4 regions of the Pseudoalteromonas sp. S1650 genome follow, and region 1 is predicted to be linked to each of the others. Evidence: predicted binding sites of a transcription regulator. Region 1 holds the regulator's gene; each other region holds the start of a gene.
What was found. The regulator sigma-54, encoded in region 1, starts transcription at its own class of promoters, with help from an activator protein. The targets are predictions, from matches to a motif close to GTTGGCACGNNNNTNGNNT.
Positions count from the first base shown of each region.

Region 2: CWB80_RS18190 (TorF family putative porin) is a predicted target of sigma-54. The motif match lies at 1,939-1,957, and genes of this name have one in related genera.
Region 3: CWB80_RS05085 (LruC domain-containing protein) is a predicted target of sigma-54. The motif match lies at 4,806-4,824, and genes of this name have one in related genera.
Region 4: CWB80_RS14365 (EF-hand domain-containing protein) is a predicted target of sigma-54. The motif match lies at 2,614-2,632, and genes of this name have one in related genera.

Region 1 is NZ_PNDF01000115.1:10,832-19,033, forward strand. Features, by position in the region: gene CWB80_RS21570 (calcium/sodium antiporter) at 1-894, shown strand, start outside; gene CWB80_RS21575 (KpsF/GutQ family sugar-phosphate isomerase) at 898-1,869, shown strand; gene kdsC (3-deoxy-manno-octulosonate-8-phosphatase KdsC) at 1,873-2,424, shown strand; gene lptC (LPS export ABC transporter periplasmic protein LptC) at 2,421-2,975, shown strand; gene lptA (lipopolysaccharide transport periplasmic protein LptA) at 2,965-3,486, shown strand; gene lptB (LPS export ABC transporter ATP-binding protein) at 3,483-4,208, shown strand; gene CWB80_RS21600 (RNA polymerase factor sigma-54) at 4,315-5,811, shown strand; gene hpf (ribosome hibernation promoting factor) at 5,838-6,125, shown strand; gene ptsN (PTS IIA-like nitrogen regulatory protein PtsN) at 6,129-6,581, shown strand; gene rapZ (RNase adapter RapZ) at 6,582-7,427, shown strand; gene CWB80_RS21620 (HPr family phosphocarrier protein) at 7,441-7,713, shown strand; gene mgtE (magnesium transporter) at 7,925-8,202, shown strand, end outside.
Region 2 is NZ_PNDF01000068.1:88,171-96,372, forward strand. Features, by position in the region: gene CWB80_RS18180 (YIP1 family protein) at 1-33, opposite strand, end outside; gene CWB80_RS18185 (aldo/keto reductase) at 204-1,097, shown strand; gene CWB80_RS18190 (TorF family putative porin) at 1,163-1,840, opposite strand; gene CWB80_RS18195 (hypothetical protein) at 2,129-3,295, opposite strand; gene CWB80_RS18200 (helix-turn-helix transcriptional regulator) at 3,447-3,647, opposite strand; gene CWB80_RS18205 (hypothetical protein) at 3,656-4,075, opposite strand; gene CWB80_RS18210 (AsmA family protein) at 4,306-6,249, shown strand; gene rplN (50S ribosomal protein L14) at 6,525-6,893, shown strand; gene rplX (50S ribosomal protein L24) at 6,904-7,218, shown strand; gene rplE (50S ribosomal protein L5) at 7,235-7,774, shown strand; gene rpsN (30S ribosomal protein S14) at 7,785-8,090, shown strand; gene rpsH (30S ribosomal protein S8) at 8,112-8,202, shown strand, end outside.
Region 3 is NZ_PNDF01000017.1:1,615-9,816, reverse strand. Features, by position in the region: gene CWB80_RS05105 (VanZ family protein) at 1-5, shown strand, start outside; gene CWB80_RS05100 (sensor domain-containing diguanylate cyclase) at 67-975, shown strand; gene CWB80_RS05095 (M28 family metallopeptidase) at 1,092-2,486, shown strand; gene CWB80_RS05090 (ATP-binding protein) at 2,479-4,632, opposite strand; gene CWB80_RS05085 (LruC domain-containing protein) at 4,858-7,047, shown strand; gene CWB80_RS05080 (hypothetical protein) at 7,050-7,535, shown strand; gene gdhA (NADP-specific glutamate dehydrogenase) at 7,611-8,202, shown strand, end outside.
Region 4 is NZ_PNDF01000046.1:5,735-13,936, reverse strand. Features, by position in the region: gene trkA (Trk system potassium transporter TrkA) at 1-1,296, shown strand, start outside; gene CWB80_RS14380 (EF-hand domain-containing protein) at 1,381-1,599, opposite strand; gene CWB80_RS14375 (EF-hand domain-containing protein) at 1,686-1,901, opposite strand; gene CWB80_RS14370 (EF-hand domain-containing protein) at 2,042-2,254, opposite strand; gene CWB80_RS14365 (EF-hand domain-containing protein) at 2,322-2,531, opposite strand; gene CWB80_RS14360 (flagellar brake domain-containing protein) at 3,000-3,656, opposite strand; gene CWB80_RS14355 (TrkH family potassium uptake protein) at 3,693-5,144, opposite strand; gene CWB80_RS14350 (YigZ family protein) at 5,240-5,857, opposite strand; gene pepQ (Xaa-Pro dipeptidase) at 5,915-7,237, opposite strand; gene CWB80_RS14340 (transglycosylase SLT domain-containing protein) at 7,331-8,202, opposite strand, start outside.

The DNA.
Region 1 (8,202 bases):
GCGGCTGCACTGGCAAAAAATATGGGGATCCCCACCCTAATCATTGGTTTAACCGTTGTTGCTATGGGCTCATCAGCCCCTGAAATGATGGTATCTGCATCAGCGGCACTTGCCGGTAAAACAGATACTGCGGTAGGTAATGCGGTCGGCTCTAACATTACTAACATCTTACTTGTACTTGGTGTCACAGCTTTACTGCGCCCTCTTTCAGTATCTTCAATGACACTCAAACGCGAAATGCCGCTGGTACTGTTAATCTCAGTAGCCGCTTGGTATGTGTTCTCAGATAACTATTTTTCGTTCGCTGAAGGCATTGCATTGATGATTGCCTTTGCGGTGTTCATTGGTGGCTTAGTTATTGTGTCTCTGCGTGCTAAAAACCAAGATGACCCATTTGTCAGCGAAGCGTGTGAAGACGTTCCGAACGATGTCAGTACCAAATCAGCCATATTCTGGTTAATCATCGGTATGGTTTTATTACCAGTCAGTTCACACTTTTTAGTTGAATCAGCCGTTGATATCGCAAAATATTTTGGTCTATCTGACCTTGTTATCGGCTTAACCATAATTGCTATTGGTACCAGCTTACCAGAGCTAGCGGCTTGTATTGCAGGGGTTTTAAAAAACGAAGACGACTTAGCACTTGGTAATATCGTTGGCTCAAATATTTTCAATTTACTCGCCGTATTACCTCTTGCGGGTATTATCAACCCTTCAATTATTGACCCTTCTGCGGCAAACCGCGATGCACTTATCATGATTGCAGCAACCGTTGTATTGATTGCCATGTCATTGAACTTTAAAGGTGCTCGTCGTATCAATAGAGTAGAAGGTGGCTTACTGTTAGTCGCATTTATTGCATATCAGGGCTATATTTTCAGCCAAGTAGGATAATTAATGACACAACCTAGCTTTATCGCGCAGGGTAAGCGCGTACTCGAAATTGAAGCACAAGCTTTACAAGAAATTGAGCAATATATAAATCAAGATTTCGATAATGCTTGCCAATTAATGTTCCAATGTACAGGTCGTATTATTGTGATTGGTATGGGCAAGTCTGGCCATGTAGGTAATAAAATTGCTGCAACCCTTGCAAGTACTGGCACTCCGGCATTTTTTGTTCATCCTGGCGAAGCTAGCCACGGTGATTTAGGCATGATCACCCGCGACGATGTGGTGATGTGTATTTCAAATTCAGGTGAGACCAGCGAAGTACTCAGTATTATCCCTGTTATTAAGCGCATTGGCGCAAAAATGATTTCATTAACAGGCAACCCAGACTCAACAATGGCAAAACTGTCTGATGTTCATGTGTGCATCAAAGTTAGCCAAGAAGCGTGTCCGTTAGGCCTTGCCCCAACGGCAAGCACCACTGCAACCTTGGTTATGGGCGATGCAATGGCGGTTGCGCTACTAGAAACCCGAGGTTTTACTGCCGACGATTTTGCACTTTCGCACCCTGGTGGCAGCTTAGGTAAACGTTTATTACTTACATTAGATGATGTGATGCACGCAGGCGACGCAACGCCAATCGTTAGCGAAACCCAAAGCATCAAAGATGCATTGATTGAAATGTCAGCCAAGGGCCTTGGTATGACCGCAGTGATTGGTGCAGATGAAAAGTTAGCCGGGTTATTCACTGATGGTGACTTACGCCGTATTTTAGAACAGCGCATCGATATCCATAACACGGCAATTAGCCAAGTGATGACCCGTTCATGCACAACGGCTCGCCCTGACATGCTTGCGGCTGAAGCTTTAAATATTATGGAGCATAAACGTATTAATGGTTTAATTGTGGTGGATCAAAGCAACACACCAATTGGTGCCCTTAATATGCAAGACTTATTAAAAGCAGGAGTTCTCTAAGCAATGACATTCGCCGAACTATACCAGCCCCTGAGCCCTGATGTGAGTCAGCGTGCTCAAAAAATAAAACTATTAATCTGTGATATTGATGGTGTTTTTTCTGATGGTCGAATTTATTTGGGTAATAATGGCGAAGAGCTTAAAGCATTCAATACTAAAGATGGTTTTGGTATTAAAGCACTCATTAATAGTGGCTTTGAAGTGGCAGTGATTACTGGCCGCCATTCACAAATAGTTCAGCAGCGAATGACTAGCCTAACAGTTCAGCACATTTATCAGGGACAAGAAGATAAGCTGATTGCTTATCAAGAGTTAAAGGATAAACTGGGGCTGACAGATGAACAGATTGCCTATATTGGTGATGATGGTCCAGACTTACCAGTTATGGAAAAAGTTGGCTTTGCTGTCGCAGTAAACGATGCACACCCGCTCATCAAGAAGCTGGCTCATTACACCACATTATTACCGGGTGGCTTTGGAGCCGTGCGTGAATTAACTGATTTACTGATGTTAGAAAACGGCAAGCCGTTAACTAGCGATGGAACCAGCGCATGAATATAGCCCGTATTTTACTGAGTATTGTTTTTGTCTGTTGCATGGTGTGGTTATGGTACCCGTACTTTAACCAGTCAACTGATACAATAACTAGTGAAGACGAGATCATCGCAACGCCTGATTACACTGCCGTTGCTCTAAAGCAAACAGCTTATGACGAGCAAGGTAAAATTAGTCATAAAGTGGCAGCTGCAAAAATGGAGTTGTATCAACAATTAGGGTTTACCTTTTTTGAACAACCTATTTTTACTATTTATAGCGATCAGCAAGTTTGGCAAGTAAGAGCCAAAGAAGCTACTTTATACGAAAATGATCAGCTGATTTTTGAAGGGGATGTAGTTGCTAAAAACTTAACCCATAACGGTATGATCGAAGACATAAAAGCAGAAAATATTAATGTCGACATTGATAAAATGACGATGTTTTCAAAGCAACCTGTAACACTAACAGGACCGAATTTAAAAATTACCGGTAAAGGCTTAAAAGCCGATTTAAAAGCCGAAATTGTTGAGTTAACTAACCATACACGAACCATATACTATGACCAATAAACTGAAGAAATTACTCCTGATCCCAAGCTTATTGATTGCCTTTTCGGGCGCAGCTGCCGAGCAAACAGGCGCTCAAATTAGCATTAGCTCAGATCGCCAAGTCGGTAAACTAAAAGATGGCGTTGGCATATTTGAAGGTAACGTAGAGATCGTGCATGGTGATCGTCGCATTACAGCAGAGCGACTTGAGGCACATGGCGGTGACACCGAAGGTACAGTCGAATTAATTATCGCTACAGGCAAACCAGCTTACTTCGAAGAAAAGCAAGCTGATGGTACCGTGATGAGCGCCAGCGCCGAAGAAGTTCGTTATGATGTTGCGAAACGCTTCTTAACACTCAATGGCGAAGCTGAAGTCACTCAAGCGGGTCAAAAAGTAACGGCAAAAAGCATTACCTATGATATGGCTCAACAGCTGATCAGCGCAGAAAAAGACGAAAACTCAACAGATCGTGTACACACTATTTTAGTGCCTGTAGAAAATAAAAAAGACGATAAAGGCCAACCATGAGCACATTAAAAGCAGAGCTTTTAGCTAAAAGCTACAAAGGCCGCCAAGTGGTTAAAAATGTCGGTCTTGAAGTTGAAGCGGGCAGTATTGTTGGCTTGTTAGGGCCAAATGGTGCAGGTAAAACAACGACCTTCTATATGATTGTAGGCCTCGTACCAAGCGACAAAGGAAAAATAAGCATCGATGATAACGATATCACGCTTTTGCCAATGCACAGCCGTGCGCGCTTAGGTATTGGTTATCTACCACAAGAGTCGTCTATTTTTCGAAAATTAACAGTTTACCAAAACTTGATGGCCATATTAGAGACCCGCAAAGATCTTAACAAAACAACGCGCGAAGAGACGCTTAACAACTTATTAGATGAATTTAGCATTCAACATATTCGCGATAGCCAAGGTATGGCACTGTCAGGTGGTGAACGACGCCGCGTTGAAATTGCACGTGCATTAGCCGCTAATCCTAAATTTATCCTTTTAGATGAGCCTTTTGCTGGTGTTGATCCTATTTCGGTGTTAGATATAAAGAAAATTATTGAGCACCTAAAAAATCGTGGTATTGGTGTACTTATTACTGACCATAATGTTCGAGAAACCCTTGATGTTTGTGAAAAAGCCTACATTGTTTCTCATGGGGAGCTAATTGCATCAGGGACACCTGAGCACGTATTAGCTGACCAAACTGTACGTGATGTTTATCTAGGCGAGCAATTCAGGCTGTAACCATTACGCCACCGACTAGAGCATCTGCTAGACTTATACAATGACAATAAATCGATAACAGTGTCTTCACCGTTACCGATAACTTAAAAAGGATTGTTAGGGATACATGAGGCAATCATTACAGCTGCGCATGGGCCAGCAACTTACAATGACTCCACAACTGCAACAAGCCATTCGCTTGTTGCAGCTCAGTACATTGGATCTCCAGCAAGAAATTCAAGAAGCGCTTGATAGTAATCCTCTGCTTGAAGTGGAAGAAGCGGATTACAACGAAGAAAGCATCGGTAAGAATGAGCAAAAAGCGGAGTCTGACGATGTACAAGTCAGCGCGTCTGCCGACGAAGCACCTAGCGAATTCGAGCAAGAAAGCAGTGATGCTCTGAGTAAGGATACGGTTAGCGATGACTTAGCTATGGATGTTACGTGGGATGAGTACATGAGTGCCGCCCCATCAACATCGTCTGGGCCAATGCCTGAAGACGAGTCTATTTACCAAGGTGCTTCAACAGAAACACTGCAAGAATATTTAATGTGGCAACTACAGCTCACACCATTTAGTCCTACCGATGAAGCGATTGCCGTTGCCATCGTTGAAGCTATCGATGACTCAGGTATTTTAACGGTTAGCTGCGAAGATATTGTCGAAAGCTTTAATCAAAATAATGATGAAGAAGAAATCGAACTCGATGAAGTTGAAGCTGTCTTAAAAAGAATACAGTTATTCGATCCAGTTGGTATCGGCGCGCGAAGTTTACAAGAGTGCCTGTGTATACAACTTCGTCAATTCGATGCCAATACGCCATATTTAGCTGAAACTAAAATGGTTTTATCTGAGCATATCGAATTATTAGCAAGTCGCGACTATCGCACTTTAATGAAAAAGACTAAGCTTAAAGAAAACGAGCTTAAAGAAGTGATGACGCTCATTCACAGCTTAAATCCTAAGCCTGCGGATAGCATAGTACGCGAAGAATCTGAGTACGTCATACCCGATGTATCAGTGAAAAAAGTGAAAGGCCGCTGGGTAGTCGAGTTAAACCCAGATTGTATGCCAAAAATTAGAGTGAATAGCCAATATGCAGCGATGTCTCGCTCTGTTAAATCAAGTAGCGACAGCCAATTTATTCGTTCTCACTTACAAGAAGCAAAGTGGTTTATTAAGAGCTTAGAGAGCCGTAACGATACTTTACTAAAAGTGACCAACTGTATCGTGCAACAACAGCAAGCTTTCTTTGAACATGGCCCAGAAGCAATGAAGCCAATGGTGCTAAACGATGTCGCTGAAATGGTCGAAATGCATGAATCGACGATTTCTCGGGTTACAACACAAAAATATATGCATACCCCAAGGGGAATTTTTGAGTTGAAATATTTCTTCTCAAGCCATGTCAGCACCGAAAATGGTGGTGAGTGTTCTTCTACAGCAATTCGCGCTTTAATCAAGAAGTTAGTTGCTGCAGAAAACTCGGTTAAACCATTGAGTGATAGCAAAATTGCAGATATATTGGCTGAGCAAGGAATTAAAGTAGCTAGACGTACAATTGCAAAATATCGTGAGTCTCTAGCAATACCTCCGTCTAATCAGCGTAAAAGTCTGATTTAGACGTTTTACATAGAAGGAAAATGCTTATGCAACTAAATTTAACTGGTCGTCACGTAGAAGTCACTGATTCATTAAGAGACTATGTAAACACTAAGTTCGCAAAACTAGAAAGGCATTTTGATCATATTAATAATGTTCATGTCATTTTAGATGTAGAAAAATTAAGCCAAAAAGCAGAAGCAACTTTACATGTAAACGGAGGCGAGTTGTTCGCTTCTACAGAACATCAAGATATGTACGCAGCAATTGACTCATTGATCGATAAACTTGATCGCCAAGTCATTAAGCATAAAGAGAAATTAGCTCGACATTAAATTATGAAACTTAGTTCACTTACTAATCAGGACTGCAGCAAAGCTGCGGTCCTTTTTAATAGCAAAAAAAGAATTCTTGAGTATATTAGCGAGTTAGCTCACCAGCAGTTTCCTCATTTATCTCAACAAGATATCCTAGATGCTTTTCTGAACAGGGAAAAGTTAGGTAGTACAGGTATCGGCCGAGGAATAGCTATTCCCCACGGTCGAATGAGTGGTGCTGATGAACCTCATGCATTTATTATTGTCAGTGAATCTCCCATCAATTTTGATGCGATAGACAATCGTCCCGTTGATATTTTTGTGGCACTCATCGTACCAGATGGCGATTGCCAGTTGCACTTGAAGACCTTGTCAACAATTGCTGATAGACTTAAAGATAAAGATTTTTGTAAACAGTTGCGAAGTGCTACAAGCGATCAGCAACTATTTCAAGTAATTGCATCAGAGGCATAAATGGAATTAATAATTATCAGCGGTCGCTCAGGCTCGGGGAAATCGGTCGCTTTACGAGTTCTTGAAGACTTAGGCTACTACTGTGTTGATAATATTCCTGTCAACCTACTGCCTTCGCTCGTGCGAAGTGTTTCTGATAATTATGACAAAATTGCCGTCAGTATCGACGTACGTAACTTACCGAAAGAGCAGCAAGAGTTTAATGATATTCTTGAGTACCTGCCAGGTTTTGCAAACCCAACACTATTCTACCTAGATAGTGATGACCAAACCCTAATTAAGCGCTTTTCTGAAACTCGCCGTTTGCATCCATTATCGATTGATTCTTTACCGCTTGATCTTGCCATTAAACAAGAAAAAATCCTGCTTGATGTGCTGATCACCCGCGCTGACTTTATGATTGATACCACTGATTTGAGTGTTCATCAGTTAGCAGAATCAATTCGTGAAAAGATTTTAGGTAAGAAAGATAAAAAACTGATTATTACGTTTATGTCGTTTGGTTTTAAGCATGGCATTCCAAAAGAAGCTGACTACGTTTTTGATGCACGCTTTTTACCGAACCCACACTGGGAGCCTGATTTAAAGCCACTAACCGGCCTCGATCAGCCTGTCAGGGATTATTTAGCTAGCCACAGCATAGTGCAAAAATTCACTTGGCAGATTCAAACCTTTGTACAGACTTGGTTGCCACATCTAGAGCGCAACAACCGCAGTTACCTAACCATTGCAATTGGTTGTACAGGAGGCCAACACCGTTCTGTTTACTTAGCGCAAACAATTGGTGAAAGCTTTTCTAAAACTCATGCTAATGTAAAAATTCGCCACCGCGAACAAGATATCTAACTAGGCACCAACAATGCACGCTGAAGATACCTTTTTAATTCAAAACAAACTTGGCTTACATGCTCGCGCTGCGACTGTTTTAGCGCAACTAGCACTGCAATTTGATGCCAAAATTACACTTTTTCAAGATGAGAAAGAAGCTGAAGGCGACAGCGTGTTAGCGTTAATGCTCCTTGAAAGTAGTCAAGGAAAAGAGGTTCGTGTTGTATGCGAAGGTCCTGACGCTGACGCTGCATTAACGGCAATCGGCGAATTAATTGCGCAACGCTTTCACGAGCAAGAATAGCATTTGCTAAGACTTCAAGGTTTACGGTAAACTTACTTCGGATATTTAAAATTCCCTTTAAATATCCTACTTTTATATCGCTCGCTTTTCTAAATTACAAAACTCTTAATAAATTTATCGCAGTGCGACGATATCTCTGCAAATACACTACAAAGCAACTATGCTGTATTTGCATAGCCTATTTAAACTTTTTTCAGTTGTAAGGACGCCAATGCCAGAAGCCTTTGAACAAGATTACCCACTACAACAACTCAAACAAGTGACCAAGTCACTCAATAGTGGTCAATTTGTTCAAGTGCGCGGCATGTTAGCCAAAACGGCACCTTGTGATACAGCCCTTTTACTTGAGTCTTCTCCCCATAAAATTCGTCGTATGCTTTGGCAGCTGGTTGACCCAGATGTCCGTGGTGATGTTCTAGAGGAACTCTCTGAAGATGTACGTCTTGGCATTATTGCCCAGATGGAGCCTGAGCACATTGCTGCTGCTAC
Region 2 (8,202 bases), on a different contig from region 1:
AACCAAAGCAGTCATAACATTTGACGATTTCATTTTTTATTCCTTGTTTTATAACATTTGTTTTTAGGTACTAAAATATCCTGTTTAGTAACAAATTAGCAATCTATTTTGTAACTGTATGTTAACAGCTGTGATTGGTAAATCTGTGATATGGTTAAAGAGTTAATTTGAGTCGAATTTATTAGGAAAAGTAGGTCGTTATGGTGAATAACAATGATCGTTGTATTGATGAGTTGGTATTAGGGTTCTGGCGTTTGCTAGATTGGCAGATAACGCCCCAGCAATGCTTAAGTTTTTTAGAAAATGCAATTGAAATGGGGGTGTCACATACCGATCACGCTGACATTTACGGTGAATACGGTTGTGAAGCTGAATTTGGTAAAGCACTTAAACTAAAACCAAGTATTCGTGATGAAATCAAAATAATCACAAAGTGTGGTATCAAGCCTGCGTTTGCAAGCCTAGGGCTACAAGGCAAAGCAAATCATTATGATTCAAGTGCCGCGCATATTATTGCCTCGGCACAGCAGTCACTTAAAAACTTCAGCACTGATCGTTTAGATGTATTACTTATTCATCGCCCTGATTACTTGATGAACGCCGATGAAATGGCACAAGCATTTAATACCCTAAAAGCAAATGGTGATGTGCTTGACTTTGGTGTATCTAATTTTACCCCATCGCAACTTAGCTTGTTGCAGTCGCGTTTAGACTTTGAGCTTGTGACTAATCAAATTGAGTTTTCTCCGTACGAAATGAAAGCCCTTGATGATGGCAGCTTAGACCAATGCCAATTGCTTGATATCAAACCTATGCTTTGGTCTCCATTAGCTGGGGGTCGCTTATTCTCAAGTGAAGATGAAAAAGCGGTGCGTTTACGTGCAGTGTTGGAGCAGGTTGGGGCTGAAATTGGCGCCACAGCCATTGATCAGGTTGTTTATGCTTGGCTGTTAATGCACCCAAGTGCACCATCTGTGGTACTTGGTACGGGTAATATTGAGCGTGTTAAATCAGCTGTTGACGCTAAGCAGCTTACTATGAACCGCGAGCAATGGTATCGCATTTGGCAAGGCTCAACTGGTCATAGTGTACCATAAGTGTATTGATATAAATGAGAAAAGGGCCTTAACGGCCCTTCGTGTTGCAGCAAGTAACACATTCTTTATAAAGTGAAGTCAACCGCGTAAGCGACGTACACTTTTACATCTGAACCATCAATGTCGTTGTCTGAAAGACCGAAAGTAAAGCCGTCTTTCGACACTGAAACACCGTAGTCGATGATGTCATCATCACCAATGAAATCCCCTGAGTAATGACCTAGGTGAAGGGCCATTTCTGCACCGGTACTGCCAACTGGGAAGCTGTAGTCAGCATTTAAATAAAGTGAATCACCAAAATCTGTACCGTCACCGCTTGCTGCTGATGTTGCTAGGACAGCTGCACCAAAGGTGAAGCTACCCATGCTAATGCTACCGTAGATTTCTGAGAAGTCTGCATCTGTGTAAGATGCTGCATCTGGGTATGCATAATAAATGTAGCCAACATCGTAGCTAAAGGTTTCATTGATTTCACCGCCAAAACCAGCATAAAGGTCTAGCTCGTAAGTCATGTCGTCAGCCCAGCTAGCATTCGACACCCAAGTACCCGCATAAAAGCCAGATTCACTTGCGTAGTCGATACCACCTTGGATTGCAGCATCACCACCGCCTTGCTCTTGACCACGCCATAAGTAGTTTGAAGTTGCCGCAGCGTTTGCTGTGACTTCTGCATAGCTATATGTTGAGCTCAAAGTTAATAGCGCAAGGGCGCTTGCTGCGACCGTTTTTTTTAGTTTTAGCATGTTTCTGTATCCTGTTGTTATGTTGATTTTGTCCCATTTTCAGATTGCAGTCTGGTTATTATTTGAGGACATTTTCTATGTGTTGTCTGGATACGATATTGCACTGGTTGTGCCAAGTTAATTTCTAACGGGATATTTTATGCTTAAAGGCTTTAAAAACAGGCTTTTAAACTTGTTTAATTGTGAAAAGGATGGTTATTTGAATTGTTCATGCGCACATGTGTGGTGCAAAAAATAACCCGGTTGCACAATTGCGAAGCAACCGGGTTTTGCTTATTTGAGAGTAACTTAGCCGAAAATTGCACGCATTAGACTAATGGTTTCTTCAACACTGCGGCCTTTTTCAACTTCACTGATGATTGAATCGCGCTTAGCTTTGATATGTTCAGGGATATCATCACTTGCTAATGCTCGGTCCACCAGTATCTCTGCTGATTCTTTGCCACGGCGTACGGTCTTTTTACCTGCTGAGCTCGTGGTACTCTTAGGTTTGTTTAACAACTTAATATAGTTAGAGTTATCAGCGGTACTTTTATCTGCATAATAAAAGAAGCTAGGCAATAGGGCTTTGATTTCAACCAGAGATTGTTCAAGCTCATTTGCTGCACTGGCCATTTTGAACCAAGGCATGCTATGTATTGCTTCGACAACATCTTGCCAGTAGCGCTCAAAATCACGGTTATTAAGCTTAGTAATGCCTAATGCCGCACAAAGGGCATCAAGTTTACTATTTACGATTGGTGTAAACACGTCAGGTCGGCGCATCGCAAGCAAGCGAGTAGCAGGAGCAAGCGTTGGCTTTTCATCGCTGCCATTAAATGCCATGAAGTAAGCAACCATAAAATGCTGATAATGTTCTTGCGTTACTTCACCCTCAGCTGGAATGTGTACAAGCGCCTCATCGAACGCACCAGGTAAATCACTCAACATTTGGTGGAAACCTTTCGCGTTCTTGGTAGAAGCAAACCATTCAACGTCGAAGTTATAGCTGCTTGGATCAAGCGAGGCACTGTGTTTACCTGAAAACGCTAAACGGTCTTCTGGGATCATCTCTTTTAGGGATTGCGATTTAATTGCAGCAATGTAATTAGCTAAGCGTAGTTGCTCATCAAGGGCTAAAAGCTCTTTATGCTGCTCGATGAAGCCTGCAATAACAGGCCATGGCGCAACCCTTAATGTTTTTAACTGCAAAAAACTGATTGCAGAAATTAATAAGTCATGAAGTTTTTTAAGAGTGGGTAATTGCTTATCTTCTAACAGATCGTAGTTAATGCGATCGCGGCTTGCACTTAATAGCTCATAGCACCAACCTAAAAAGTCTTCAGGGTGGTTTTCTACTTTAACTGCCATAAGGTTTAAGCTGATATCAGAGGCTTGCTTGAGGATATTTTGATAAATTTGACTTTCTTGCTCGCCAAGCGCCATTTTTGACGGTGAAATAAGCAGTTTCTTCATGCTTAATCGATACTCCAGTTTTGACCAAATTGGGTTGTTTAATTTTAGTACACAGGGTGCAAAAACAACAGGGTCGTGCATCATACCGAAGTAATGAAATGATGCAATCTTACTGATAATTTATAAGTAAGATTGCGACTGACGTGGTTTATTAATCATGGTCATCGAGTGTAAATAATTGCTCAACACTGAGTTCAAACTGAGCAGCGATTTTTAACGCGATAATCACTGAGGGTATAAAGCGGCCTGTTTCAACTGTGCTAATGGTTTTACGTGATACTGCAATAGCATCAGCAAGTTCTTGCTGCGATAATCCCTTTTCTTTGCGGAATTTAGCGATATTATTTTGCACTTTTATACCTAGTCTCTACTTTGCCAAAGAATTGATACGCCATATATCAAACACATCAAGGCAAGGTAAAATGTGGCCATCATGCTATGAGATACATTTAAAGCAAGTTCATCAGACAATAAAAAAATAGCCCCCATGCTAAAAAGCAATCCAAGCACAACATGTTTATAAGCGATGGTATCAATCGTATTTAAAAATTCATCCTTATAAGTAAGGCGATAACCAAGTTTCCATGTAAATCCCCCTCTAATCACAAACATAAAGAAAGATCCTAAAAATGCGGCAACACCAATAAATAGTAAAAATACTGATGTTTGCTTGAGCATTGGGTAAACACTAATAATTAATAACGTGACTCCCATGAATATTGAAAACCATGCGTTATGACTCATAAACTTTTCTTCCGTTTTGATATCTTGCTTAGACATAATCGTTTCCTTTTATTTTAAACTCAAATGTAACCTACAGGTATCAATGTAACCCTAGGGTATCATACGATCAAGATCATTTTGTAACCTACAGGTATCAAAAAGTTTCAGCGCTGATTCATATTCTTGTACCTAAGCTTGTTTACAAACCTTTTTGTGTGTTCGGCAATGCAATTGCGCCTAACTCCCGCTATGATAAGAACATTGTTTGCCCATTTTTAAGGATGATTATGAAAACCTTACTGAAAATTGTTGGTGTCATCTTCGTATTACTGATTGCATTGGTAGTCGCAGCACCATTCCTAATACCTACAGACGCGATATTTAATAAAGTATCGGAGCAAGTAGAACAAACCACAGGTCGTAGTCTGACTATTAATGGCGATAAAAAGCTGTCGGTATTTCCATCATTAAAACTCGAATTGAATGATGTGCACTTTGCCAATATGCAAACAGGCTCGCAAAAAGATATGGCAAGCATGCAGCAACTTGCTATCCGTATCCCGTGGATGTCGTTATTTGGCGGTGAGTTTAAGCTTGATAAATTCGTTATTAACGAACCAACGATTTTGTTAGAAACCGATAAAAATGGTAAAGCAAACTGGCAATTATTTGATGCGGTTGCTGAGCAACCACAGACAGAGCAGCAAAAGAGTTCTGGCGCTGTTAACTTACCAGATAACTTTGATATTGAACTTGGTGAAGTAGCAATCTACGGTGGTACTTTCACTTATCTAGATGGTAAAACTGGGGCAAAGCAACAGATAAGCGATTTAGAGTTAGCCATCTTACTACCTTCTCTGCGTAAGACCTTAGAATTAAAAGGCGGTATTACCTATATGGGTGAGCGCTTTGATTTAGATGTCACCCTAGATACACCTGTTAAAGCGATTGAAGGCGAAACCTTTAATGTAAGCACTGAGGTTGATTCGCGCTTAGTCGATTTAAATTTTAAAGGTGCGATTGCAGAAATGGGTAATGACGTGCAAGGGCTTCTTTCTGTTAGTGGTGACTCTGTTAAAAACATTGCGAGTTGGCAAGGTGTTGAGCTTAATGCAAAAGAAAATGCGTTTAATGCCTTTAATGTAAAGGGTTCAATGCACCTAAAAGGACAGCAGTTTAAGCTTACTGAGCTACTTGCCACCCTCGATGAGCTGCAAATTAAAGGTAAAAGCGATATTAAGCTTGGTGACCGCTTAGCTGTGAATGCCGATATTGATTTAGGCATGCTTGATTTAAACCCTTACCTACCAGAGGGCGTAGCTAAAGAAGAACATACAGAACCTGCCGCAGATGCACCAGCACAGCCAATTGTTTGGGATGATACTGCAATTGATATGAGCGGCTTAAACGCACTAGATGCAAATGTAGTCGTGCGTTCAAGTGGCTTAAAAGCAAATGATATTACCCTTGGTGAAAACCAGTTAACGGTGAACCTAAAAAATGCTGTGGCTAAAATCAGTTTAGATAAGTTTGTTGCTTATGAAGGCAATGGTAAAGGTGTAATAACCGTTAACGCCAAGCAAACACCTTATAAAATTAGTACTAACTTTTCTTTAGATAAAATCGATGCACAGCCATTACTAACTGATGCGGCTGGTTTCGATAAGTTAATGGGTAAAGGCTCTCTAAATTGGGATCTAACGACCACAGGTCAAAGCCAAAAGAGCTTTATCAATGCTTTAAATGGTAAGTTAGGCTTTGAGTTTGCTGATGGTGCGGTAAAAGGGGCCAACATTGCAGAGATGGTTCGTAAAGCAAAAGAGCTTATCAAAGGTAACTTGAGTGCAGTATCAGAAGGTTTAGATACAGGCTTTGATAACTCACAGCAAACAGACTTCTCGGCATTGCAGGGCAGTTTTGTATTCACTAACGGTGTTGGTGAAAATAAAGACCTATCACTACTTAGCCCGCTTATTCGCATTACAGGCTCAGGTAAAGTTGATTTACCTATGACGAATGTAGACTATCGCTTGGTAACGGGGATTGTTGATTCAATCGAAGGGCAAGGCACGACCGATGACAGTACCGGCTTTAAAATTCCACTGCGTATCAAAGGTCCATTCCATGATGTTGGTTATAGCCTAGATGTCAGTGATGCGGCTAAAGAAGAAGTCAAAGAAAAAGCTAAAGATAAAATCAAAGACAAATTAAAAGGTCTATTTGGTAATTAATAAAAATTTAATTAAAGTCAAAAACAGGGCGCATTTGCGTCCTGTTTGTTTTATAATCAATAACAAACCAGCAAGCTGCTGTAATTCCTCAATGCAAGCATTGCGATTAATTCCAAATTAATTAAAAAATAACCTACCACTTCCTTGCCATTGCTGCTACAATTGCCCGCCCTTAAGAGACAACTTGCTTGTTTTTTGAGTGGAATTTAACCGAAATGTCTTGATTTTAAACAAAATTAAGGCGTGTTGTAATTTCTACACCGGAGGTCATTAACATGATCCAAATGCAAACTCAGCTGGACGTTGCTGATAACAGCGGCGCTCGCAAAGTGCAGTGTATTAAAGTCCTTGGCGGTTCGCACCGTCGCTATGCAGCGGTTGGCGATATCATCAAAGTTTCTGTAAAAGAAGCTATTCCTCGCGGTAAAGTGAAGAAAGGTGATGTTAAAAACGCGGTAGTTGTGCGTACTAAAAAAGGCGTTCGTCGTCCGGACGGTTCTTTGATCCGTTTCGATAGCAATGCGGCTGTTATCTTAAACGATAACTTACAGCCAATTGGTACTCGTATCTTCGGCCCTGTGACTCGTGAACTTCGTACTGAAAAGTTCATGAAAATCGTTTCACTAGCACCAGAAGTACTATAAGGAGTCTATCATGGCAGCAAAAATCCGTCGTGATGACGAAGTAATCGTACTAGCAGGCAAAGACAAAGGTAAGCGCGGTAAAGTGCTTTCAGTTGTTGCTGAATCTGGTCGAGTATTTGTCGAAGGCATCAACTTAATCAAGAAGCACCAAAAGCCTGTTCCTCAGTTGAACCAAGCTGGCGGTATTGTTGAGAAAGAAGCGTCTATCGACGTATCAAACGTTGCGATCTACAACTCGGAAACGGGTAAAGCAGATCGTGTAGGTTTCAAGATTGAAGATGGTAAGAAATTACGTATCTTTAAATCTACTGGTAAAACTATCTAATAGTTGGAGTAGAATGATGGCGAAACTGCATGAAGTATATAAAGACAAAGTAGTTGCTGAGCTTCAAGAGAAGTTTGGTTTCAGCTCTGTCATGCAAGTCCCTCAGATCGAAAAGATCACATTAAACATGGGTGTGGGCGAAGCTCTAGCTGACAAGAAGATCCTAGATAACGCTGTTGCGGATCTAGAAGCAATCTCTGGTCAGAAACCTCTAATCACTAAAGCACGCAAATCAGTTGCTGGCTTCAAAGTGCGTGAAGGTTACCCAATTGGTTGTAAAGTAACCCTACGTGGCGAGCGTATGTGGGACTTTTTTGAGCGTTTGGTTTCAATCGCTATCCCACGTATCCGTGACTTCCGTGGTGTAAGTGCTAAGTCTTTTGATGGACGTGGTAACTACAGCATGGGCGTACGTGAGCAAATCATCTTCCCAGAAATCGATTATGATAAAGTAGACCGTGTTCGCGGTATGGATATCACAATCACTACTTCTGCGAAAACAGATGATGAAGGCCGTGCGTTGTTAGAAGCGTTTAACTTCCCATTCAAGAAATAAGGGTAGGGTTATGGCAAAGAATTCTATGAAAGCGCGCGAAGCAAAGCGTGCGAAATTAGTTGCTCAGTTCGCTGAAAAGCGTGCGGCACTAAAAGCTATCATCAGTGATGTTAATACATCTGACGATGATCGTTGGGACGCGGTATTAAAGCTTCAAGCTTTACCACGTGATTCTAGCTCTTCACGTCAACGTAATCGTTGTAACGTTACGGGCCGCCCACATGGTTACCTTCGCAAATTCGGCATGAGCCGTATTAAAGTTCGCGAAGCAGCTATGCGCGGTGAAATTCCTGGCCTTAAAAAGGCTAGCTGGTAATAGTATCACGGGAGTAAGACTATGAGCTTGCAAGATCCTATTGCGGATTTGTTTACACGTATCCGTAACGGTCAGTCAGCGAAGAAAGTATCAGTAACGATGCCAACTTCAA
Region 3 (8,202 bases), on a different contig from region 1:
TCTAAACTTTCAGTGACTTGTTAGGTTTCGTCTATACTCAGTATAGTGCTAGCCTAAAAGTTGCGTATGAACAAAAATACCTCAGATTATTTGTCAGATATTATTGAGCTATTACTTGATGCTGTTTGCGTAGTAGATGTAAAAGGCACCTTGCTGTTTACTAATCCAGCTTTTCAAACCATATTTGGTTATACGCTCGAAGAAGCTATAAACAAAAAGATGTTAGACTTTGTTTACCCTGAGGATAGAGCAAAAACCATTAATGCTATCAATCAGATAATGACAGATAATCTACATCCAAGGTTTGTAAATCGGTGGGTGAAAAAAGACGGTACTGTGGTCCATGTTTTGTGGTCTGTCTATTGGTCAAAAGAAAAGCAAGTCAGAGTGGCGATTGCTCATGATATAACAGAACAGAAAAAGCTTGAGCAAAAACTCATATTCATGGCTGGGCACGATCCACTCACTAATCTCCCTAATCGTAGCTTTTTAATTACCCAACTAGAGGAGTCACTATCCACTGCTAATACTATTTCTGCAATTATTGCGGTATTGTTTATCGATATTGATGGCTTCAAGCAAGTCAATGATATTCACGGCCACAGTGCTGGCGACAAGCTATTAAAAACTATTGCCATGCGAATTCGCCATGTATTGGATAAAGACGACATAGTTGGGCGTTTGGGAGGGGATGAGTTTGTAATTGTTGTAAAAAGTGTAAAACGCAAAGCTGATGTAATAAAAATTGCTGATAAACTAAGTCGTGAAATATGTAAGCCTTTAGTTTTTAATGATGATGAACTGTGTTATTCCCCAAGTATTGGTGCAGTTCTATTTCCAGAGCATTATGGTGATGCAGAATTCTTAATACAGTGTGCAGATAAAGCTATGTACAAAGCTAAGTATGAAGGGGGTAATCGCTTGGTGTTTTATAACGAGGGAATAAAGTTATCAGGCACTAAAAATATTAAATAGTATTAATAGCTTTATCGGAAAAATGTTTTAACCTATTAATTTGTTTTCTAACGCATTACTATTGCGCGAAATGAAATATTAGTTAGCCTTTAATGATTCATTGAAGGAGTGAAACTATGTTAAAGCGTAAAATAACAACAACGGGTGCTTTGTTTAGCTCATCGCTGTTATTGGTCTCGGCAGCTCATGCCACAACACCTCAATATAAAGATCAACAAGCTTTGCATGATATTGCAAGTGCTGTTTCTAAAACACGTATAGAGCAAGATATTCAAACGCTGGTTGATTTTGGCACTCGCCATACTCTCTCTGAGACGAAATCAGATACGCGCGGTATTGGTGCTGCAAGACGTTGGATCAAGTCTGAATTTGAGGCGATATCTAAAGCTTGCGGTAACTGCCTAGAAATCATCGAGGTAAAAGACACTATCTCCGGTGAAAAGCGTATTCCAAACCCGGTTGACGTGGTCAATATTGTGGCTATACAGCGTGGTCAAGTTGATGCAAATCGTATGGTTATAATGTCGGGTGATATTGACTCGAGAGTGTCTGATGTTATGGACTATATCTCAGATGCGCCAGGGGCTAACGATAATGCATCTGGAGTGGCTGGCGTGCTTGAATCGGCGCGAGTTTTATCAAAGTATAAATTTAACGGCTCAATTGTTTACGCAGCATTATCTGGTGAAGAGCAAGGCTTGTTTGGCGGTAAAATCTTAGCTAAATATGCACAAGAGCATGATTGGCGTGTTCATGGTGTTTTAAACAATGACATGATTGGTAATTCAACGGGCATTAATGGTGTAACAGATAACACAACTGCACGTATTTTCTCTGAAGGCACACGCGTTATTGAAACGAAAGACCAGGCTCATAAACGCCGTTTTACGGGGGGCGAGGTTGACTCAGCAAGTCGTAACCTTGCGCGCTACATAGATACAATCGCAGATCGTTACATCGAGAATCTAGATACCATGTTGGTATATCGACTCGATCGGTTTGGTCGAGGAGGGCATCACCGTCCATTTAACGATGTTGGCTTTGCCGCTGTGCGTATTATGGAGACAAACGAAAACTATAATCAACAGCATCAAGACTTACGTACTGAAAATGGTATTACTTATGGTGACACCATTGACCATGTTGATTTTGCCTATGCAGCGAAATTAACGTCACTCAATGCAGTAACAATGGCATCAATGGCATGGGCTCCGGCGCCACCAACGGGTGTTAGTATTTCAGGTGCAGTAAAGCCGAGTACAACATTAGCGTGGCATAAAAGTGATGATCCAACGGTGGTCAGTTATAAAATCTATTGGCGTTATACCAGTGAGCCACAATGGCAGTTTAGCCGCGATGTAGGCAAGGTAACCGAAGCAACCCTTAAAAATGTTGTTATCGATAACTACTATTTTGGTGTTGCGGCTGTAAACAAAGACGGTATTGAATCACCGGTTGTATTTCCTGGCGATGTTGGCGCGTTCGAATGGTCAGACAAATCAACTAAATAGCAATCGTTAAGTCATAGCGGACACCACCCAGTTCGCTATGAGCTGCTGTAATACGCCAGTTATGGGCTTCGACAATTTGTTTTACTATCGCAAGCCCAATTCCTGAACCTGACTGTTTCACTGTTTTTAAGTCAGGCACTCTATAAAGATGGTCAAAAATCTTTGCTAAACTCTCGTCGCTGACGCCAGGGGATGAATCTTCATAGCAGATTAAAAGCTGTGTTTGGTTTTGGCTAATCGTCAAATTAATCTTACCAGGGTGATTTGTGTACTTAAGCGAATTACTGATTAAGTTTGCAAATAACTGTGAAAGCCGTGTTGCATCGCACTCAAAACTTAGTTCATCAGCAACATTTTGTGTAAATGTCACTTCAAATTTTTCAAGCTGGATCAGCATATCTGCGTGTAAACTTTGGAAATACTCAGCCGCATTAATTGTTGTTACGTTGAGCTGAAAACTGCTTTGTTCTAAAAGTGAAACTTTATTTAAATCAGTCACTAAAGTTGCCATGTCGGTGATTTTTTGGTTAAGCTTTTCGTATGTAAGCTCATTAAATTGGGTTAGGCCTGCTTGAAGCGTTTCAAGGTGTAAGCGCAACCCTGTTAATGGACCACTTAGTTCGTGAGCTACTTGTGATAATAACTTACTACGTTGACTGATTTGTTTATCCAGATAATTTCGGCGCTGTTCAATAAGCTGTTTTCTCTGTCTTATTCTTAATAAAGCAATGCCCATTGCAGCTAAAAGCAGGCTAAATAATAAGACGCTGTATAAAATAGCTTGACGTTGTGCGGCAATAGCTTGGCTTTTTTCATTGTCTTGGAGTTTTAAATCTTGTATTGCTAAATCGCGGTCGCGCATTGCAATGGAGTTTTGTAGCTCAGCTAAACGGTGGTTGTAGTTGTTACGGGCAAAGCCTTTTTCAAGCTCTGTAATAGCACGTTGATACGACAGGGCTTGTTTATAATCAGCTTGTTTTTCTGTCACAGTTATCAAATGTTCTAGGGCAATGATTTGCTTTTGCAGCTTATTTTTTTGCTTACTTAACTGGTAGGCTTGCTCAGCATAATGTTTAGCTTGTTCGTGCTCAGTAGAGCCAATGTACAGCTTAGCTAATGTAAGTAATACATCTATATATAAGTGATCGTCTTGCTTGATTTCAATGAGCACTTGTTTTTCAATGCTTAATGCTTGGTCAGGTTTATCTATTTCGAGCAAATTTATCGCAATATTATGGTTTGCCCAGGCAGTATTTCGCGTACTGTTATAACTAGCGAAGACCTGCTTAGCCTCTTGTGCGTATGCAAGTGCTGCAGGGTAGTTTTTAAGTCCATATTCGCATTGGGATAGCTTAACTAAACTATGTCCGATATCAGACAGTGAACCCGTTTGCCTATCAAAACTAAGGGCTGTAATAAACTCGCTCTTTGCTTTTTCGTATTGTTCTAAATCTAAATAACTTTGGGCAATTGAATAACTTATACCTGCTTGTAATGAAATAGACGGCGACATTTGCTGAATAACTTCACGGCGTTTTAGCTTATATTCTAGGGCAAGGGTTAACCGGTCTAACTGTTCAAGATTACGCGAATAACCATGGTAGAGCATTTCTTTTTGCTTTAAGGATAATTCTCGATTGTTGTCGTGAATATAAACCTCAAGCAAGTTCAAGGCTGCTTGATATTCACCTGCATTATGATAAGCACTGACAAGGCTCGCAACGGCATCAATTTCGTAATCGGTGAGTTGCAAACGCTGAAACAGCGCGACATTTTGTTGAGATAAGTGAATTGCAGATTCTAATTTATTTGCGCTATATGCCAATCGAGCTTTGACTAAATATAATTCGCTATAAATAGAGGTGTCACTTTTATATTTTGGAGAAGACTCAAGTTCTTCTACTATGTTTTGCGCCTGTTGAAACTGACCTAGGTGTATATGAACGTGAATTAATCTAACATTAAAGCTTAATCGCTCAGCAAAACTGGCAGATTCAATAAGGCGTTTATCTATATTTGTTAAATATTTATAGCGTTCTTGGTAATCGCTTATTGTTCTAGCTTCATCAATGTGGCCTTGTAAAGTTGACGCAATTGATGCAAATGACAAGGTACAAAGCAGAATAACAAGAGCTTTAAAGTTCATTATTAACATTTATTATTATTTTTTCTGAAGCAATTCTAGCACATCATGCTTTTGTGTTGAGTAAATTTGTTTTTTGTGATTAAAAAGAATTGCATTTTGCGATATAGATAGTTGCATCTTGCAAAAAGAATCTACAAAAAATATTTAAAACCTTATTTTTTAATGAGTTATATTTTGGAACAATTGCTGCTTTAAATAATTACATAACCACAGGAGAGTGTAATTATGAAAAGCAAAATACCCGTCTGTCTTTTATCAGTGCTTGCCACTAGTTATGTAAGCGCAGCTCCGTTTGAAGAATGCCCAAGTAAAGCATTTCTAATACAAGGTACACCTGCACAAATGTTTGGAATTGATTTGGTCTCTGCTAAAGCGACAGTATTAGCACCGTCATTAAACTTTAGTGACGAAACAAACAATGAAAGCGTAAATGCTGTGGGTTTTAACTATAAAGACCAATATATGTATGGCTTTAGTAAGCAAAGCCCTAAGAGTGTTGTCAAAATTGGTGATGATTATCAACTAGAACGACTCGTGGTTAACGGTCTGCCTGATACTAACTTCTATGTGGGTGACATCCATGTAAATAGTGAAACTAATCAGGCGGTATATTATTTGTATCATCCCAAATTCGGATTGTACGGTATTGATTTGACAGAGCCTGCTGATGAATATCAAGCTGATTTAGTTGCGGGTTCAGCTAGCTGGGGGTTAGCTATTTATGATTTTGCTTTTCATCCTAATAGCAACCTTTTGTATGCAGTTGAATCAAATGGCGACTTATACGAAATAGATCTTAATAATCTGACACCCACTTTTGTGGCGAACTTAGATATAGCTGGTGATACCGGAGCGAATGGTGCTGGGTATTTTGATGTAAAAGGACAGTTTTATTTTAGTAATAACCGAAGCGGTAAAATACACAAAGCAGACCTTAGCATTAGCCCTGTAAACGGTTACACGCCAACTGCTGCGGTGTTTACTTTAGGGCCTACATCAAATCAAAATGATGGTGCACGCTGCGCAATTGCTGAGGTAAAGGTAACGGATAATTCAATCGATTTTGGTGATGCACCTGCTCCTTATCAAACCTCACTCGAAGACAGTGGCGCAAGACATTTATTTGACCCAAATGCAGATCAAACTAATTTGGTTTACTTAGGTGCTACAGTAGATGGCGAGAATATTAATACACGTTCAGACTTACTTTTAACACCTGATGATCAATCAGATGACGGCGTTAAGTTCGTCACTGATTTGGTAGCAGGCAATACCAGTCAAATTATTGTTACCTCTGCAAATGACGAGACATATCTATACGCATGGTTTGATTGGGATCAGAATTACCAATTTGATGCGGATGAAATTACGGTGTCTAAATATCGGTTAAACCAAGGCGATAATAGCATTTTGGTTAATGTTCCAGATGATGCCGTTATGGGAACAACCTGGTCTCGCTTTCGTGTAACTGATGGTAGTGAAACCAATCCAATTACAGCAACTGGTGGTGTTATTGGTGGGGAGGTAGAAGATTACTCTGTAACAACATTGGGAAGCCTAGTTTACCCAGGAGAAAATAGCTGGGTAACACTTGCATTTGAGGATAAATGGCCATTTTCTGGAGATTATGACTTCAATGATTTAGTTATAAACTATCGAACTACAATTATAGATCAAAATGGTGTGGCTACAGGTTACAAAATAGAAGGTGAGCTAGTTGGGATAGGTGCTGATTTTCATAATGGCTTTGCAGTTAGGTTATATGAGACTGTGGAAGGTTCAAATGATAAACGCATTTTACGTAGCCAAATTAATGCTGAAAAAACTAGTTTACTGATTAATGGTCTTGAACAAACGCACGAGATCTTAGAGCAAAATACTGAAGATGCTATTTTCGTGATTATGCCTGATACTTGGGATTACATTGATAAACAGTCTAATTGTAATTATTTTAGAACCGAGACGGGTTGTGATAGCAATAGTAAAGTCACGTTTTCATTGTTTATTGATTTATTACCAGGTACAGCGACCGCTGATGCACCTAAGTACACATTAGATCCTTTCATATTTGCAGCTGATGGACACTATCATGGTGAAGCCTTGGTTGGTAAAGACCCTAGAAGCTGGGAGGTTCACCTTAAGAATCAGCAGCCGACAGAAAAATTTGATATGCAACTATTTTCTTTCGCAGAGTCTGATGATGCATCTGACAGTGCGCAGGGCTTTTACTTCCAAACCGAAACAGGTCTACCTTGGGCAATTGAAGTAGGTACTTCTTGGGCTCACCCTAAAGAAGGGGTAGATATTACCCATGCATACAGCGACTTTAAAGCATTTGCAGAATCAAAAGGGCAAGAAAAGCCAATGTGGTTCAACAATGCTAAACCTGCTAACGTGATTTCAAGAGGAGAATAATTATGAAACATTATACTTTAGTGATCATAAGCTTAATGTTAGCTGCGTGTGGTGGCGGTGGTGAAGGCGACTCTGCAACGGAAAGTGCTGGAACAAATGTAACGCAAGCACCTACAACAGATACAACGCCACCTGAGACAACACCTCCGGCTACTGGCGTGGATCCTGAGACGATGAATGATTTAACGATTGCTCCTGAGTTTAATTTAAGTAGTAAATTAGAGCTCGATGTAGATGTAGATTTGAATATTGGTGACACCAGAGCCTTTTTAAACATATGTCTTAAAGGCGACGACGATAAAGCCGATTATAACCAGTGTTTGCTTCGTGCACCATTGGTACAGAGCAAGCTGTCATCTAGTTTAATGTTAGCTAACAGTGGATTAGAGCTGGTGGCCGAGGTGTGGTTTTATGACACTCAGAGTGAGCCTTTACGTTATTATTGGAAAAATGATAGTGAGCAGCCAATGGTGTTTACGATTAGGTAAGAGTGATCGATTCTTTACGTAAATGAGTTTAATTTGTAAGAATCTTATTTTCAACAGCTTGAAGAGGAATGAGTGATGGAATACATAGAGCAAGTGTTAAAATCAGTAAAGAGTTCTAATCCAAATGAAACGGAGTTTTATCAAGCTGTTGAAGAGGTTCTGTCTTCGATTAATCAATATCTCGAGATTAATGATAAGTATCAAAAAAACTCTATTGTTGAACGATTAGTAGAGCCAGAAAGGCAAGTCATATTTAGGGTTCCTTGGCTTGATGATCTTGGAAATGTTCAGGTTAATCGTGGTTTTAGAATTGAATTTAGTTCATCGTTAGGTCCTTTTAAGGGCGGCCTACGATTTCACCCCAGCGTTAACCAAAGTGTGGTTAAATTTTTGGGCTTTGAACAAGTCTTAAAAAATGCATTGACAGGTTTACCGTTAGGTGGCGGTAAAGGTGGTGCTGATTTCAACCCCAAAGATAAAAGCGACCATGAAATTATGCGTTTTTGTCAGTCATACATGACTGAGCTTTTCCGTCATATTGGTGCTAATACAGATGTTCCCGCCGGTGATATAGGCGTTGGCGCTCGGGAAATAGGTTATTTGTTTGGGCAGTACAAGCGGATCACAAACCAATTTAGTGGCGTTTTAACAGGAAAACCTGAATCAC
Region 4 (8,202 bases), on a different contig from region 1:
GTTGTCGATATCGACGGTAACCGTTTGCGAGAGCTACAAGATAAGTACGACTTACAAGGTGTTACCGGTCACAGTGCGCATCCCGATGTATTGCGTCGCGCAGGCGCAGAAGACGCCGATATGATTATTGCCGTAACCAGTTCAGATGAAGTGAACATGGTTGCTTGCCAAGTTGCTTATAGTATTTTTAACACACCAACCAAAATTGCCCGTATTCGCTCAGAGCAATACTTAAAGTACCGTGAAAAGCTATTTCATAATGACGACTTACCTGTTGATCACTACATTGCTCCTGAAGCGCTGGTAACTAAGTATATTCGTCGCTTAATCGACTATCCGGGTGCTTTACAGGTATTACAATTTGCCGATGGCATGTTATCGCTGGTTGCGGTGAAAGCCTATTACGGTGGTTTGCTGGTGGGTTATGCACTTTCAGCCTTGAAAGAACACATTCCGAATGTCGAAACCCGTGTAGCGGCTATTTATCGTCAAGGTAAAGCGATTAAACCGCTTGGCACAACGGTTATCGAAGCGGACGATGAAGTGTTCTTTATCGCTGCAACAAAGCATATTCGCGCAGTCATGAATGAACTTCAAAAGCTCGAACGTTCATACAAAAAGATCATGATCGCCGGTGGTGGTAATATCGGTGCAGGTCTTGCGCGTTCACTTGAGAAAAACCACAGCGTTAAGCTGCTTGAGCGCAATAAAGAGCGTGCAGCACAGCTTTCTGAAATGCTTGATAACACCGTCGTATTTTGTGGCGATGCCTCTGATCAAGAACTGTTATCTGAAGAACACATTGAACAAGTGGATGTTTTCATTGCTGTTACCAATGATGATGAAGCAAACATTATGTCTGCGATGCTGGCAAAGCGCATGGGCGCACAAAAAACCATGGTGCTTATTCAGCGTGGCGCTTATGTAGACTTAGTACAAGGTGGTGAGATTGATATTGCTATTTCGCCTCAGCAAGCCACTATTTCAGCACTACTAACACACGTTCGCCGTGGTGACATTGTTAATGTTTATTCGTTACGTAAAGGCGCAGCAGAAGCTATTGAAGCTGTCGCTCATGGTGATGAGCATACATCTAAAGTTGTTGGTCGAGCTATTGCTGAGATTAAGCTACCAGCTGGAACTACCATTGGTGCAATTGTACGTAACGATGATGTGCTGATTGCCCATGACGATACCGTTATACAGTCTGGCGACCACGTTATCATGTTCTTGATTGATAAAAAGCACATTACAGTTGTTGAAAAGCTATTCCAAGTAAGTGCTATCTTCTTGTAAACGAACGCTTATAAACGAAAAAAGCAGCCATGACAGCTGCTTTACGACTCTTGAAGTGAAAGTACCTAACTTTTCTAAAAGATTCTACTGAATTTGAGCAAACTCTTCTTTTGAAAGTTCGCCATTACCATCGCTATCTAGCTCTGGAAATAACTTTTCAAGCTGCATATTTGCAGATGCTTCTTCTTTGCTGATCACACCATCACCGTCGGTATCGAACGTTGCAAAGCTTACGCCTTGTGCAAAGGCTGCTGATGATGTTGCTAGTGCTAAAATTGCGATTGTTGTGCTTAACTGTTTCATAATAACTACCTTAAATTTTAAAAGAGTGAAATCCGTTTCTGAGATCCTTGCTTAGTGGAAACTGGTATAACTACGTACTAATTCAGTTATTCGGCTTCAGAGAACTCAGCTTCAGTAAGAACGCCGTCGCCATTCACATCTAGTGTTTTAAACTGCGACATAATTTTTGCGTCAACGGCTGCTTCACTTTTGCTAACCACGCCATTACCGTCAACGTCTAGAGTGTCAAAGTCAGATGCTGCAAAAGCTGCTGATGATGATGCAAGTGCGATTAAAGCTAATGTTTTGTTTACTGTTTTCATAATCATATTCCTTCAATATTAAGAGTGTTAGCTGATCACACTTCCAGTGTTGTCCTTTGTCATGGATTCCCTTATCCATTTAGGCTGTCTTTGGCAGCTCAGAACTAATCAGCTAAATAAACTGGTTTTGCTTAATCACATTAAGCTTTTGAAAATTCTTGTTTCGATAACTCACCGTTACCGTCAGTGTCTAGTTCACTGAATTTACTCATAAGCTCTGCATCTACCGATGCTTCGCTTTGGCTGATAACACCATTGCCATCAACATCTAAGGTATCGAAGTCACTCATCGCAAATGCTGCAGATGAAGATACAAGTGCCATAAGTGCTAGTGTTTTATTTACTGTGTTCATAATGTCATTCCTTCAAAATGTGTTGTCTTGAGTTAGAAATCCTTTTCAGTGCGTCCTTACAATGAAATTAAGCTTTTGAGTACTCTTGTTTTGACAGCTCACCGTTGCCGTCTGTATCAAGCTCTTTAAATTGGCTCATTAATGCTTCGCTTACAGATGCTTCGCTTTTGCTGATTGCGCCATCACCATTAACATCTAATGTGTCAAAGTCAGCGGCAAATGCTGCAGATGAAGTTGCAAGAGCTACAAGTGCTAAAGTTTTGTGTAACGTTTTCATAATCACTATTCCTTCAATGTTGTCTCAACTGTGATAAAGGATATGTTCCTGAATCAGTTTTTCTCTGTGTTCGCTAAGACTATTTCAACTTCGATGCCAAAGTTAAAAAGAACAATAAAATCAGTGTATTAAATTAAAATACCGAGAATTAGGGGGAAATAACGCGATTTATTTGTTGCTGTTTTGCAACAAGCTCGGTGGTTGGTTTTTTGTCACCTTTAAAATCAATAAGTTACAAAGATTAAAATGGAGACAATAGCGATTAATTCGGATTAGAAAACAGAAAAGTTAGGGATTGGAAAATAAATACTATCTGAACAACAAAACTTAAAGAAAAAAATCGAAATTAATTTAATTAGTAATGCATTGATTTAATTGGTTATTTAAATTTATTTATAAAATAATTTTAATATCTATAGGGTTAAATTGAGGAAAATAGCCATTTTGTTGCAAAATGGCGAATTGGCATTAACTATCCAACACTGAAAGGTCAATTAAGTGCTCTTCCATGAATTTTTTCATTTCATCTTCACTGGTATCAAGTTGCACACCAAACATAAAGCCACCCGCTCGCTTGCGTACGCTGCATACCTTGCCACTAAACTCACGTTTACTTAGGGTGATTTGGCAGCTTTGTCCTTTAAAAGCGCTTAAGTCCTCCTTGCTATTAATATCAAACTGCACACCTGTCACAGAAATATCTTTAATAAGCCCTGCCAATTTTTGCTCCGAAATCACTAAGTTTGCAGGGAATAAAGTAGGAATACGCGCTTCACTACGCAAACTATAAAGCTGCACTTGCTGAGGGAAGTCAAGAAAGATTAAGCGATAAGGGTGCGATGATAAGGCGCTTATTTGCTGGCGAAAAGCAATTACTTGACCACCGCCCGCTTCGAGCACAGCCCGTATAATCACCATCACACCGTCTTTGATGAAATCACTGCCGTTCGCCAATCGCTTTGAGGAAGGGTAATTTAAGATGATGTATTGCTCATTCATCAAGCCAATAAACTCTGTTTTCACACGCTTACTATTTGTTGGTGTGATAATTTCCACATCAACTAAGCTACCAGCAGGAATACAGGTTAACTTTTCTAAATTTAATTGCTTTTGGGTTTTTGGCACTTTTTTGATCTCCATTCCTAGAGAGTTATCCGCCGTTTACCCTCGCCAAAAAGTTGGGGTAAATAACACTAATAAAGTAAATATTTCTAAACGACCAAATACCATCGCAATAGTAAGTAGCCATTTTGCCGTATCAGAAATCGCGCCGTAATGAGCAGCGACTTCACCTAAACCAGGGCCTAAGTTATTTAAGCAAGCAGCGGTTGCTGAGAATGCACTGATGTTATCCATACCGGTGCCCATCAGCGCCAACATAATAATGACGAACACTAACGCATAGGCTGAGAAAAAGCCCCAAACGGCTTCTACAACTTTATCTGGGAGTGCTTTTCGGCCTAATTTAATTGAATAAATAGCCCTCGGGTGCACTAGACGATTAAGTTCACGAATACCTTGTAGGTAAAGTAAGAACACCCGCACGACCTTCATACCACCACCGGTAGATCCGGCACAGCCGCCAATAAAACTTGAAAAGATAAGTAAAATAGGTAGGAACAGCGGCCATGCTGAGAAGTTATCAGTCGCAAAGCCCGCGGTTGTACTCATTGAAACCGCTTGGAACATGGCTTGGTCGAGAGTCTCATCACCATCGGCATAAATATTATTTGATGACAGCACAGTAAAGCAGACAATAACTAAGGCTAATTGAATCAATAAAAACACTTTGAATTCAGGGTCGCGTAAATAAACACGAATATTGCGTGACGATACAGCTGCATAGTGCAGCGAGAAGTTAATGGCTGCGATCAGCAAAAACACGACACAGATAAAGTTAATTAATGGGCTATCAAACTGCCCCATTGATGCGTCGTAGGTAGAGAAGCCGCCAATCGCAATCGTAGAGAATGCATGACATATTGCATCAAACCAATCCATCCCTGCAGCCCAGTATGCAAGCGTACAGGCAATCGTCAGCGATACATAGATATACCAAAGGTGCTTTGCAGTATCGGCAATACGCGGTGTCATTTTTGAGTCTTTAACCGGACCAGGTGTTTCTGCACGGTATAGCTGCATACCACCGACACCTAGCATAGGCAGTACCGCGACCGCTAGTACGATGATCCCCATACCACCTAGCCATTGCAGTTGCTGGCGATAAAAGAGCACTGATTTAGGTAGGTATTCTATGCCCGTAAGTACGGTAGCCCCTGTCGTTGTCAGCCCAGAAAAGGCCTCAAATACGGAGTCAGCTAGGGAGAGGTTAGGCTCTTGTAAGAACACTAAAGGCACCGCAGCGAAGGTACCTAGTACTAACCAGAACAAGACCACAATCAAGAAGCCTTCACGGGCTTTAAGATCACCATGTTCATGACGGTTTGGATAATAAGCCGCTAAACCAATTACAACACTAAAGATAAAAGCGAGAACGAATGGCACACCACCACCGTCTTTGTAGATCAAAGACACCAGTGCCGGTGGCACCATAGTGATACTAAATAACGCCACCAGCTGGCCGAGAATTTTTATTATGGTACGAAATTGCATCTAGGCGTATCGCTTTCTTATTAAATGTTTAGCTAATACAGTTTATTGTCTTACAGGCTTAATTGTAAGTAAACGGAATGTATTATTTTTACATTTCAAACTTTTCTGACTTTTAGGCTAACTTCGCCATGAGTCAATTCATGGATATCAGCAATCGCTTGCTCTGCCTGACGGCTATCGATTTCAATTTGCCAAGTGATGTTCTCTGCAAATTGTTTTTCGATATTAAGCACCTGATACTGATTTTTTAATAACTGCTCGATTGCACCTTGTACGCTGTAATCACTTTGGCCAACCAGCTCAACACTCGGTACCTTGGTAATGGTTTTAAGCTCGCGCATGGCATTATTTAAACTACCGCCGTAAGCGCGAACTAGCCCACCTGTACCAAGCTTGATGCCCCCGAAATAACGGGTTACCACCGCTGTAATTTCACCAATACCAGAACCTGTTAATACATTAAGCATTGGTTTACCTGCTGTGCCATTGGGTTCACCATCATCAGAAAAACCATACACATGACTGCCACCGGGGTTACCCGCAACATGTGCCCAGCAATTATGACGAGCATCGCTGTATTTATCTTGAATTTCTTTAATAAAGGCTTTTGCTGCCGCAAGATCAGGAGTGTGGGCAATATGCACAATAAAGGTGCTTTTTTTGATTTCTTCTTGGTAAAAAACCGGCTCAGCCGGATATTGGTATTCAGACATAATTGCTTATCTAAAAAAATGGGGCCTATTGGCCCCGATATTCACGAACCTTTATCGTTAATCTAAGTGTAGATCACGCGTCATGTTTTCTAGGCTATCTTCATGAACAATAATATTATCTTCAATACGGATACCGCCAAATGGCTTAAGCGCTTCAACTTTTTCCCAGTTAATAAACTGTTTGTTGTCAGTTTGCGCAAGGTCACCTAATAACGAGTCGATAAAGTATAAACCAGGTTCAATAGTAAATACTTGGTTCTTTTCGATTAAGCGAGTGCAACGTAGGAAAGGATGACCTTCAGGTGGTGCTTGGTGCGCACCTGTATCATCAGCCATAAAGCCACCCATATCGTGAACTTGTAAACCAAGGTGGTGACCAAGACCATGCGGGAAGAACGTCGATGTAATACCACGTTCCACAATTTCAGCGGCTGGTAATTTCACAATATTAAAGTCGCTTAGTACTTGCGCTACACGCTGGTGACAATCTAAATGCAATTCACCGTATAATAGACCTGGCTTTAATGCTTTACCTAAAGCGATTTGATGCTCAGTCATTACTTTAATTAAGTCGCTAAATTCACCTGACTTTTTAAAGTCATAAGTACGTGTGATATCAGCAGCATAACCATTAAAGTTTGCACCAGCGTCAATAAGGAAAGAATGATGCGTTTGCGGCGCTTTAGGTTCAAAATGCGTGTAATGTAAAATTGCACAGTTCTCATTTAGTGCAACGATATTACCGTAAGGCATTTCGTTTTCACTCTGGCGGGTAGCCATGAGGTAAGCTTGCTGAATATCAAACTCTGAACCACCAGCAAAAAACGTATCACGTGCTGCTTTATGGCCATCTACTGCGATACGGTTAGCTTGTCGTAAACACTCAAGCTCGTATTGTGTTTTATAAGCACGATGAAAATGCAAGTAGTTCATCACTGGCTCTGGATTCATAATGCTAAAGCCCAGTGCTTGCGCTACTTCTAAATATTCACCGATATAAGCATATTTAGCTTTATCATAAGGAAGCAGTTTTTCTACCTGATCTGGCTGTACTAATAATTCAATATCAAAATACTCAGCCCAAAAATCACGTGGTTCGTCAGGTACTTTATGCCAAAAGTCGACAGGACGATAAAAAATTAGTTTCGGCTTAGATGCCCCATCAACCACAATCCAGCAATGTGGGTTGTCGATCACAGGTAACCAAGCTTTAAATTGCGGATTCACCTTAAACGGATAATACATGTCATCTAAAAACTGACGTTTAGCCTGACCTGAGTGAATTACTAACCCTTCTAAACCTTCACGCTCTGTAATTGTACGAGTGCGTTGTTGCAAGGTTGCAATATGTTCGGCGTATAGCACCGCTAATTTATCCATAGTAAACCCATCTTTAGTAAATTTAACTTGTTAGAAGTCTATCATAGCCAGCACTATCCCCCAACTGAGGGAGAATAGTGTGGCAAATCGAGTTTAACCACCCATCGACATATCAAGGATTGGCGCTAGAACATTGCCATCGCGTCCTAATCGAGTGTGATAAACCTGCCTGTAAGCAAACACGTTCTTAACGTAGTTGCGTGTTTCTGTATAAGGAATTAACTCAATCCACAGCTCTGCTGGCATAGCTTGCTCAGGGATCCAGCGTTTAATACGATGGTAGCCCGCATTATAAGAAGCCGTTGCTAGGATTTCGTTGCCATGATTTTTCTTTTTCAAATACTGCAAATACTCACTACCAAGACGAATATTAGTACGAGGCTGATATAACTGTTTTCGTGATACCGAACTTTTATTCATATACTTAGCAGTGCTTGGCAACAACTGCATTAAACCATGGGCATTTGCATGAGAACGCGCATCCGGTGCAAAAGAGCTTTCACGGCGTGAAATTGCAATGCTCCAAGCGACATCAATATGGCTACGACTACTATATGTTGCAAACACATTCTTAAATGCAAATGGGAAACGTAAGTCGACATAGTCCCACTCTTTTATTTGCGCTAAGGTGTAGATGGTACTGTCATACCAATCAAGTTCAGCAGCAAGCAAAGACGCGGCGAGCTTTTCTTCTTTGGTTGATGTATCCGTTAAATAATTCCATTCACGACGCGCAGAAGTAAAACGCTCAAGCTCATACAAAGCGCGAGCGCGCTTAAAGCCTGGAGCATTGGCCACCTCCAGCTTTAACTTGTTACTTATATTAATTTCTTTATTATTTAAGCTAACCGGAACACCTAAGCGTGCAGACGCTAAAAAGCCGTAATAGTCACGTTCTTTAGCCACTGTTTGCCAAATTTCACGAGCACGTTCGACTTCACCACGTTGATTTAAGCTATACGCCA